2 regions of the Bradyrhizobium sp. CB1717 genome follow, and region 2 is predicted to be linked to the other one. Evidence: riboswitches for the same ligand, from Rfam matches in the RefSeq annotation. Region 2 holds a riboswitch; the other holds the start of a gene.

Region 1 (4,415 bases), 370 kb from region 2:
ATTACCGGCGAACGACCAGGACCAGGCCGGCGACGACGTCGCAGCCCCGCGCCCGAACGCTCAGGCGCAGCAACTGTCGCCGGGATCCCGGCTTCAGCAACGGCTAGTGGCATTCCGTGCGAAGGTTGCGCCAAAGCTTCAGGTGTTCCTGAAGTTCGCCGCCATCCTGCTCGTCGCGTTCATCGGCTTCGAGGCGATCTATCTCAACGGCTCGCAAACATTCGGCGCCAATCCAGTGACGGACTATCTGAGCGCAATCGTCTGGGGATTGAGCGCCGATGTCGCGGCGCGTACGTTGCTGGCGCTGGGGCGATGAGGCGCCAGACGAGACTTCAGACGGCCGTTCGACGATTCACCTCCCGCCCAACCTGCGCTGCGTCAGCCTTCACGCAGATTCCCGGTGATGGCGGCTACACCCGAAAATGCTTCGATAGTTTGAGGCCCTGCGCCTGGTAGTTGGACCCGATGCGCTGGCCGTACATCGCGTCGGGGCGTGCCAGCATCTTCTCGTAGACGAGGCGGCCGACGATCTGGCCGTGCTCGAGGATGAACGGCACTTCGCGCGAGCGCACCTCGAGCACGGCGCGCGATCCTAGCCCGCCCGCACCGGCATAGCCGAAGCCGGGATCGAAGAAGCCGGCATAGTGCACGCGGAATTCGCCGACCAAGGGATCGAACGGCACCATTTCCGCGGCGTAATCAGGCGGTACCTGCACCGCCTCCTTCGAGGCGAGGATGTAGAACTCGCCGGGATCCAGGATCAGGCTGCCATCGGGACGGGCCGAGATCGGCTCCCAGAAATCCTCCACGGCGTAGCCGGCGCGGCGATCGACGTCGACGACACCGGTATGGCGCTTGGCGCGATAACCGACGAAGCCATTGGCTTTCTCGCCCGAGAGATCGACGGAGACGGCGACGCCGCCCGAGAGATCGGCATCGTCGATGTCGACGAGGCGCTCAGTGGCGTGCAGCGCATCGAGCTCGTCGGCGTTGAGGATCGCATCGCCGGTGCGGAAGCGCACTTGGCTGAGGCGCGAGCCCTCGCGCACCAAGACCGGGAACGTCTTCGGGCTGATCTCGGCATAGAGCGGGCCGTGATAGCCGGCGCCGATCATGTCGAAGCGGCGGGTTCCGTCGGCGATCACGCGGGTGAAAACGTCGAGACGACCGGTCGAGCTTTTCGGATTTGCGGCTGCGACGATTTCGGGCGGCAGCGCCAGGCTCTCGAGCAGCGGCACGATGTAGACGCAGTTGGTCTCCAGCACCGCGCCGTCGGCAAGGCTGAACTCGTGCAGCTTCAATTCGTCGATGCGCTCGGCCACCGTGGCGCCGGGCCCCGGCAGGAAGCTGGCACGGACGCGATAGGCGATGTCGCCGAGACGCAGATCGAGGCTGGCCGGCTGGATCTGGCTTTCGACGAAATCGTATGCGGGCAGGATGAGACCTGCCTCCGCCATCGCCGCGATCATGCGGTCGGGCAGGATACCATTGGCGTCGGCGGCGATCGTGAAGCTCAACCGGGGGTCCTCGTCAGGGGTCAAACGCATCCGGACATGCAGGAAATACTAGCCTTTTACGGCTATCCGATGGACGCCTTGACGGAAAGGCCATTGCGGAATATGAGCATCACTTATCCCGTGGTGATTTGAGCCGGCCGGCTTGCAGCCACGTTAAATAAGTCGCTAAACAGGCCGGGGACCTCTGTGATCCCGGCCCGTGGTTTTGTCCAGGCCGGTTTTTTTGTGACCGTTTTCGACGAAACGGTCATGTCGGAGGGTCCTATGTCGAAGTCGCCTGCCACCTACCGTCCCGAAACCCGCCTGGTCCATTCCGGCACCCTGCGCTCGCAATATGGCGAGACGTCGGAGGCGCTGTTCTTGACGCAAGGCTATGTCTACAACAGCGCCGAGGAGTGCGAGGCGCGGTTCAAGGGCGAGGACCCCGGCTTCATCTATTCGCGCTACTCCAACCCTACCATTGCGATGTTCGAGCGCCGCATGATCGAGCTCGAGGGCGCCGAAGCCGCCCGCTCGGCGGCAACCGGCATGGCGGCGGTGACGACCGCGATCCTGGCGCCGCTCAAGGCCGGCGATCATGTGGTCGCCTCCCGCGCGCTGTTCGGCTCGTGCCTCTACGTGATTCAGGACCTGCTCCCGCGCTACGGCATCGAGACCACGCTGGTCGACGGAGCCGATCTCGACCAGTGGCAGCGGGCCTTGAGGCCCAATACCAAGACGTTCTTCCTGGAGAGCCCGACCAACCCGACGTTGGATGTGCTCGACATTCCCGGCATCGCCGAGATCGCGCACAGCGGCGGCGCGCGGCTCGTCGTCGACAATGTGTTCGCAACGCCGATCTGGCAGAGCCCGCTGGCGCTGGGCGCCGACGTCGTCGTCTACTCCGCAACCAAGCACATCGACGGCCAGGGCCGCTGTCTGGGCGGCATCATCCTGTCTTCGGAAGCCTTCATCGCCGAGCACCTGCATAATTTCATGCGCCAGACCGGCCCGTCGATTTCGCCGTTCAACGCCTGGGTCCTGCTCAAGGGCCTGGAGACGCTGGGCGTGCGCGTGCGCGCGCAGACCGACACGGCCGCGCGTATCGCCGAAGTGCTGGCGAGCCACCCGAAGATTTCGCGGCTGGTCTATCCGGGCCGCGCCGATCATCCGCAGGCGGCGCTGGTGAAGAAACAGATGCGCGGCGGCTCGACGCTGGTCGGCTTCGAGGTGAAGGGTGGCAAGGCGGCGGCGTTCCGCGTGCTGAACGAGCTGAAGCTTGCGAAGATCTCGAACAATCTCGGCGACGCCAAGAGTCTCGTCACGCATCCGGCGACCACGACGCATCAGCGCCTCAAGCCGGAAGACCGCGCCGCGCTCGGCATCAGCGAGGGCTTTATCCGCTTCTCCGCAGGGCTGGAGCATGCGGATGATCTGATCGAGGATCTGACGGCGGCGCTGGAGAAGGCGTGAGGCGACGGCGGTCTCGTAGGGTGGGCAAAGCGAAAGCGTGCCCACGTCTTCTTCCTTCGTATCACTGAGCGATGGTGGGCACGGCGCTTTGCGCCTTTGCCCACCCTACGGCACCTCGCTACATCGGCCGATACGTCCTCACATCCGCCGGCACGTTCACCCCGAGCTTGATCTGGCCGACGGAGCGGATGATGTCGTCGCCGAGCAGCTGGGCGAAGCAGGCATAGCCCCAATCGTTCATGTGCAGGCCGTCGGAGATGACGAAGCTCTCGACCGGGATCGACTGGTTCTCGTGCCAGTCGCGCATCACCTCGAAGCGCGGGAAGATGCCGACCTTGCGGAGCTCGGCGACCTTGCCGAGCAGCTTGATCATCTTGCCGGCGCTCTCGGCACGCTGATTGACGGCCGGCGAATATTGCGGATCGACCAGCACGATGTCGGCGCCGCCGGCGGCCTGGATGCGGGAGATGCCGTCCTCGACCAGCTTGGCGGTATCGCCTGGATCGAGATTGCGCAGCACGGCGTTGGTGCCGACCTGCCAGATCACCATGTCCGGATGCACGTCGATCACCTGCGTCTGAAGGCGCTTCATCATCTCGGGCGCGTCCTCGCCGCCGACGCCGGCATTGACGACAGTAATGTCGGCGGTCGGATAGTGTCGGCGCAGCTGTGTGGCGAGACGGTTCGGATAGTTGAAATCGGGCGAACTCGCGCCGTAGCCGGCGGTCGACGACGAGCCGAACGCGACGATCACGACGGGCTGGCCGGCAACGAGCTTGGCCGCGACATGCGGCAGCGAGCCCATCGTCTTCGAGCCGCCCTTCGGCGGCAGGCAAGGCACGCGGCTGAAGATGTCACCGGCGGATTTCGCGACCTGCTTCACCTTGTCGATGGCGCGCGAGGTGATGCCGCGCTGCTCGGGGGACGTCACGGCGACCGTGGTCTGGGAACGCGAAGCGGGAGCGGGATTAGCGGTTTGCGCCGGTGCTTGCGTCGCCTGCGCGGCTTGTGCCTGCGCGCGCGACGGCGACGCCGGCGTCAGCAACAGCAGCGCTGCCGCTGCGGTCGCAGCCAGCGATGCCGTCGGGAAAAAAGGGCGGAGAGAACTCATTAACGCTAGACCTCAATTTTGCTGCTGGGCCGGCCCCAGATGGGCTGCGTCAAACACGAATTGTGCCAACGCCCGGCCAAGGCAATCATGGACCTGTTTCGCCAGCTCCGGCCCGCGGGACGGGCTGAACAGGTCGAACTGACCCTGGTCATTCCACTGCCGCATGATCGCGAAACGGTCGAACAGCGGAATGTCATGCTCCTGCGCCACCACCCGCATATTGTCGAGATAGGGCGGCACCGAGATCATGGTCTCTGTGCGCGGGCTGTACTGCAAGTTCATCAACACGACGTCAGCCCCTGCATTTTGCAGCGCGGCAACCCCTTCGGTCACAG
Region 2 (4,415 bases):
CAGGGCGGCCGTCCGTCGATCTACACGATGGCGGACACGATCGCGAAGGTAGCAACGCCCGCGCTGATCATTTGCGGCGACGAGGACGACCCTTGCGTCGGGCCGAGCCTGTTCCTGAAGAAGCACCTGCCGGCCGCAGGGCTCGCCATGTTTCCGAAGTCGGGCCACGTGCTCAATCTCGAGGAGCCCGCGCTGTTCAACGCGAGCGTGGAGCGGTTCGTGGCGCTGGTGGAGGCCGGACGCTGGCCGGTGCGCGATCCAAGGTCGCTGGCGGGGAATTAGAGCGAAGGCGCTGCCAAGTATTCCGTCATTGCGAGCGCAGCGAAGCAATCCGGAATCCCTCCGCGGGGATGGCCTGGATTGCTTCGTCGCAAGAGCTCCTCGCAATGACGGAGAAACTACTTCCCGCCACCGCGGCTCAGCAGAAACACGCCCTGCTCGCCGAACATGTTCCACACCCACCAGGGCAGGTTCAGCGGCACCGGGCGGCCGTAGAGATCGAGCGCCACCGAGCGCTCCATCTTGACGTTGATGGCGTCGCAGAGCTCGACGAAATCCTTGATGGTGCAGAAGTGGATGTTGGCGGTGTCGTACCAGGTCGCAGGCAAATTCTCCGTGCGCGGCATGTGGCCGCCGATCAGGAGCTGCAGCCGCATCTTCCAGAAGCCGAAATTCGGGAACGAGACGATGGCGCGGTGGCCGATGCGCAGCAAATTCTCCAGCACGACCTTCGGCTGCCGCGTCGCCTGCAGCGTCTGCGACAGGATCACGTAGTCGAAAGCGTCGTCGGGGTAATTGACGAGGTCAGTGTCGGCGTCGCCCTGCACCACCGCGAGGCCCTTGGCGACGCAGCGGTTGACGCCCTCGCGCGACAGCTCGATGCCGCGGCCGTCGATGCCGCGGGCCTCGAGCAGCTGAAGCAGGTCGCCGTCGCCGCAGCCGACATCGAGCACTTTCGAGCCCGGCTTGACCATCTCGGCCACCAGCAGATGGTCGGCGCGAACCTGGCCGGACTGCCCGGCCGCAACGCCGCCCAGCGGCAGAACTTCCTGCACTGACATTGCTAGTCACCCCCGCCATTCAGTCCGCGCGCCTTGCCGGCCGATTGCAGGAAGGCGCGGGAGATGTCGAAGAACTCGGGCACGTCGAGCAGGAAGGCATCGTGGCCGCGATCGGTCTCGATCTCGGCGAACGACACCCGCGCGCTCGACGCATTCAGCGCATGCACCAGCGCGCGCGATTCCGAGGTCGGGAACAGCCAGTCGCTGGTGAAGGAGACGACGCAGAACCGCGTCTGGATGCCGGCGAACGCCTTCGCCAGCACGCCGCCATGGTCGGCGGCGATGTCGAAATAGTCCATCGCGCGCGTCAGGTAGAGATAGGCGTTGGCGTCGAAGCGCTCGACGAAGGACGAGCCCTGGTAACGCAGATAAGACTCGACCTGGAAATCGGCGTCGAACGAGAAGGTCGGCAGCTCGCGATCCTGCATCCGCCGGCCGAACTTCCGATGCAGCGCGGCGTCGGAGAGATAGGTGATGTGCGCCGCCATCCGCGCCACCGCGAGGCCGCGATGCGGATGGATGCCGCGATCGGCATAGCCGCCATTGTGCCAGTCGGGATCGGCCATCACGGCCTGGCGGCCAAGCTCATGGAACGCGATGTTCTGCGCCGAGTGCCGCGTCGAGCAGGCGATCGCGAGCGCAGAGAACACGCGGCTCGGATAGGCCGCGGTCCATTGCAGCACCTGCATGCCGCCCATCGAGCCGCCAACCACGGCGAACAGCGTGTCGATGCCGAGCCGGTCGATCAGCATCGCCTGCGCGCGCACCATGTCCGGAATGGTGATGACGGGGAATTCCAGGCCCCACACCTTGCCGGTGGCGGGATTGATCGAGGCGGGCCCGGTCGAGCCCATGCAGCCGCCGATCACGTTGGAGCAGATGATGAAGTACCTGTCGGGATCGAGCGGCCGGCCCGGGCCGACCAGGGTCTCCCACCAGCCGGGCTTGCCGGTGACGGGATGCACATTGGCGACGTGCTGATCGCCGGTCAGCGCATGACAGATCAGGATCGCGTTGGAGCGATCGGCGTTGAGCTCGCCATAGGTCTGGTAGGCGATCTGGAACGGGGAGAGATCGACGCCGCAATCGAGCCGCAGCGGCTGCTCGGTGCCGAAATGCGCGATGAGCGAGCTCGGATGATCGACCTCATGCGACCGATCGTCGGCACTGATCGCGGGGCTCGGAATCGACTTGACGCCAACCATCTGACCATCGACCTCGTTTGCGATCGGACTTCAGACCGCATTGACATCAGGCCATGAAAAACCCGGCCTGAACGATAGGTTCGGCCGGGATCGGAAGCGTCCCCGGCCTGTTTAGCGAGTTTTTTAACGTGGCTGCAAGCCGGCCGGCTCAAATGACCACGGAACAGGCAAAAACTTACCGGCTTGGACGGTTTTCGTCAAGTCGCGGTCCGGATCAGCCTAATTCGTCCCTGGCATGTCAGCCGAAAGGAGCCGTTATTTCTCTTTGCTTTCGCCGCTCCGACTGCCTAATCAGGACATCAACCGCAGCGGACCGCCTTTGCCAAGCATTTGGCCGATCCGCATTGGAACGCCTCTCAACAGTCCCGGCAGATATGTCCCAACGTCCGCCCGCGCCACCATCATTGCAGGAATTGCGCAAGGAGATCGATGCGATCGACGAGGCAATGCATCGCCTGCTGATGCAGCGCGGCGACATCATCGACCGCCTGATCCAGGTGAAGCAGACCCAGGAGGTCGGCTCGGCCTTCCGTCCCGCGCGCGAGGCCTCCATGATGCGCGAGATCGTGCAGCGTCATCGCGGCATCCTGCCGCTCGACACGGTCGAGAGCATCTGGCGCGTCATCATTTCGACCTTCACCTACGTGCAGGCGCCGTTCTCCGTGCATGCCGACATCTCGGTGAGCGAGCCCGCGATGCGCGATTCCGTCCGCTTCCATTTCGGTTTCACGGTGCCCTACGTCGCGCATTTCAGCGCGCAGGCCGCGGTCGAGGCGGTGGCGAAATCCAAGGGCGATCTGGCGCTGGTCTCGGCGACCTCCAGCCGCACACCGTGGTGGCTGGAGCTGGAAGCAGAAGGCGCACCGAAGATCATCGCCCGGATGCCCTTCGTCGAGCGCGCCGACCATCCGGCCGCGCTGCCCGTGTTCGCGATCTCGCGCGTCGCCGACAGCGCCCTGGTGACGGAAGTCGAGACCTTCAGCGTGCGCGTGTCGGGGTGGAATGCCGAGATCGCGCGGGCGCTGTCGCCGCTCGCCGACATCGTCGCGGTGCCCGATACCGCCTTCGACGGCGCGGCGCTGCTGGTCTCGGTCACGGCTGCGAGCAGCATCGACAAAATCAAGGCTGCCCTGATCGAGGCAGGGGCCTCGGTGCGCTCCACGGCCCTCGTCGGCAGCCACGCAACGCGCTATACGGTGGCCCCGACCGGGTCGAAATCGTAAATCGCGCACCGCCTGAAGCCTATCCGGAGTTGAAGATGTCCCGCCCCGTGCCGAACCCCGGCATTCTCGATATTGCGCCCTACACGCCCGGCAAGACCCCGGTGCCGGAGCCGGGCCGCAAGGTGTTCAAGCTCTCGGCCAACGAGACGCCGTTCGGGCCCTCGCCCAAGGCGATCGAGGCCTTCAAGAACGTGGCGTCACATCTGGAAGACTATCCGGAAGGCACCTCGCGCGTGCTGCGCGAAGCGATCGGCCGCTCGTTCGGGCTCGATCCGAACCGCATCATCTGCGGCGCCGGCTCGGACGAGATCCTCAACCTGCTCGCCCACACCTATCTCGGCCAGGGCGACGAGGCGATCTCCACCACGCACGGCTTCCTGGTCTATCCGATCGCGACCATGGCGGTCGGCGCCAGGAACGTGATCGCGGAGGAGACCAACCTCACCTGCAACGTCGACGCCATCCTGAAGGCGGTAACGCCGAAGACGAAGCTGGTCTGGCTCGCCAATCCGAACAACCCGACCGGCACCTACATCCCGTTCGACGAGGTCAAGCGGCTGCGCGCCGGACTGCCCTCGCATGTCCTGCTGGTGCTGGACGCCGCCTATTGCGACTACGTCTCGCGCAACGATTACGAAATGGGGATCGAGCTCGTCGCCACCACCGAGAACACGGTGGTGACGCACACCTTCTCCAAGATCCACGGCCTTGCCGCGCTGCGCATCGGCTGGATGTTCGGCCCCGAGCACATCATCGACGCGGTCAACCGCATCCGCGGACCCTTCAACGTGTCGACGCCGGCGATGTATGCCGCGGTCGCCGCGATCGAGGACACCGCGCACCAGGCGATGTCGAAGCAGTTCACCGAGACCTGGCGCAACTGGCTGACCGAGGAGATCACCAAGCTCGGGCTGAAGGTGACGCCG

The links. A riboswitch is a leader RNA that binds a small molecule or an ion and turns the genes downstream of it on or off. The one in region 2 is predicted to bind S-adenosylmethionine.
Region 1: linked by a shared signal. The riboswitch ahead of QA649_RS41550 (O-succinylhomoserine sulfhydrylase) and the one ahead of QA649_RS39745 (homoserine O-acetyltransferase) in region 2 are both predicted to bind S-adenosylmethionine.

The regions. Positions count from the first base shown of each region.
Region 1 covers NZ_CP121666.1:8,925,944-8,930,358, forward strand. Annotated here, with positions in the region: gene QA649_RS41540 (hypothetical protein) at 1-316, shown strand, start outside; gene QA649_RS41545 (2'-deoxycytidine 5'-triphosphate deaminase) at 411-1,517, opposite strand; SAM riboswitch at 1,628-1,707, shown strand; gene QA649_RS41550 (O-succinylhomoserine sulfhydrylase) at 1,782-2,969, shown strand; gene QA649_RS41555 (SGNH/GDSL hydrolase family protein) at 3,088-4,080, opposite strand; gene QA649_RS41560 (SGNH/GDSL hydrolase family protein) at 4,093-4,415, opposite strand, start outside.
Region 2 covers NZ_CP121666.1:8,556,578-8,560,992, forward strand. Annotated here, with positions in the region: gene QA649_RS39735 (alpha/beta hydrolase) at 1-282, shown strand, start outside; gene metW (methionine biosynthesis protein MetW) at 399-1,061, opposite strand; gene QA649_RS39745 (homoserine O-acetyltransferase) at 1,064-2,266, opposite strand; SAM riboswitch at 2,357-2,436, opposite strand; gene QA649_RS39750 (chorismate mutase) at 2,641-3,489, shown strand; gene hisC (histidinol-phosphate transaminase) at 3,525-4,415, shown strand, end outside.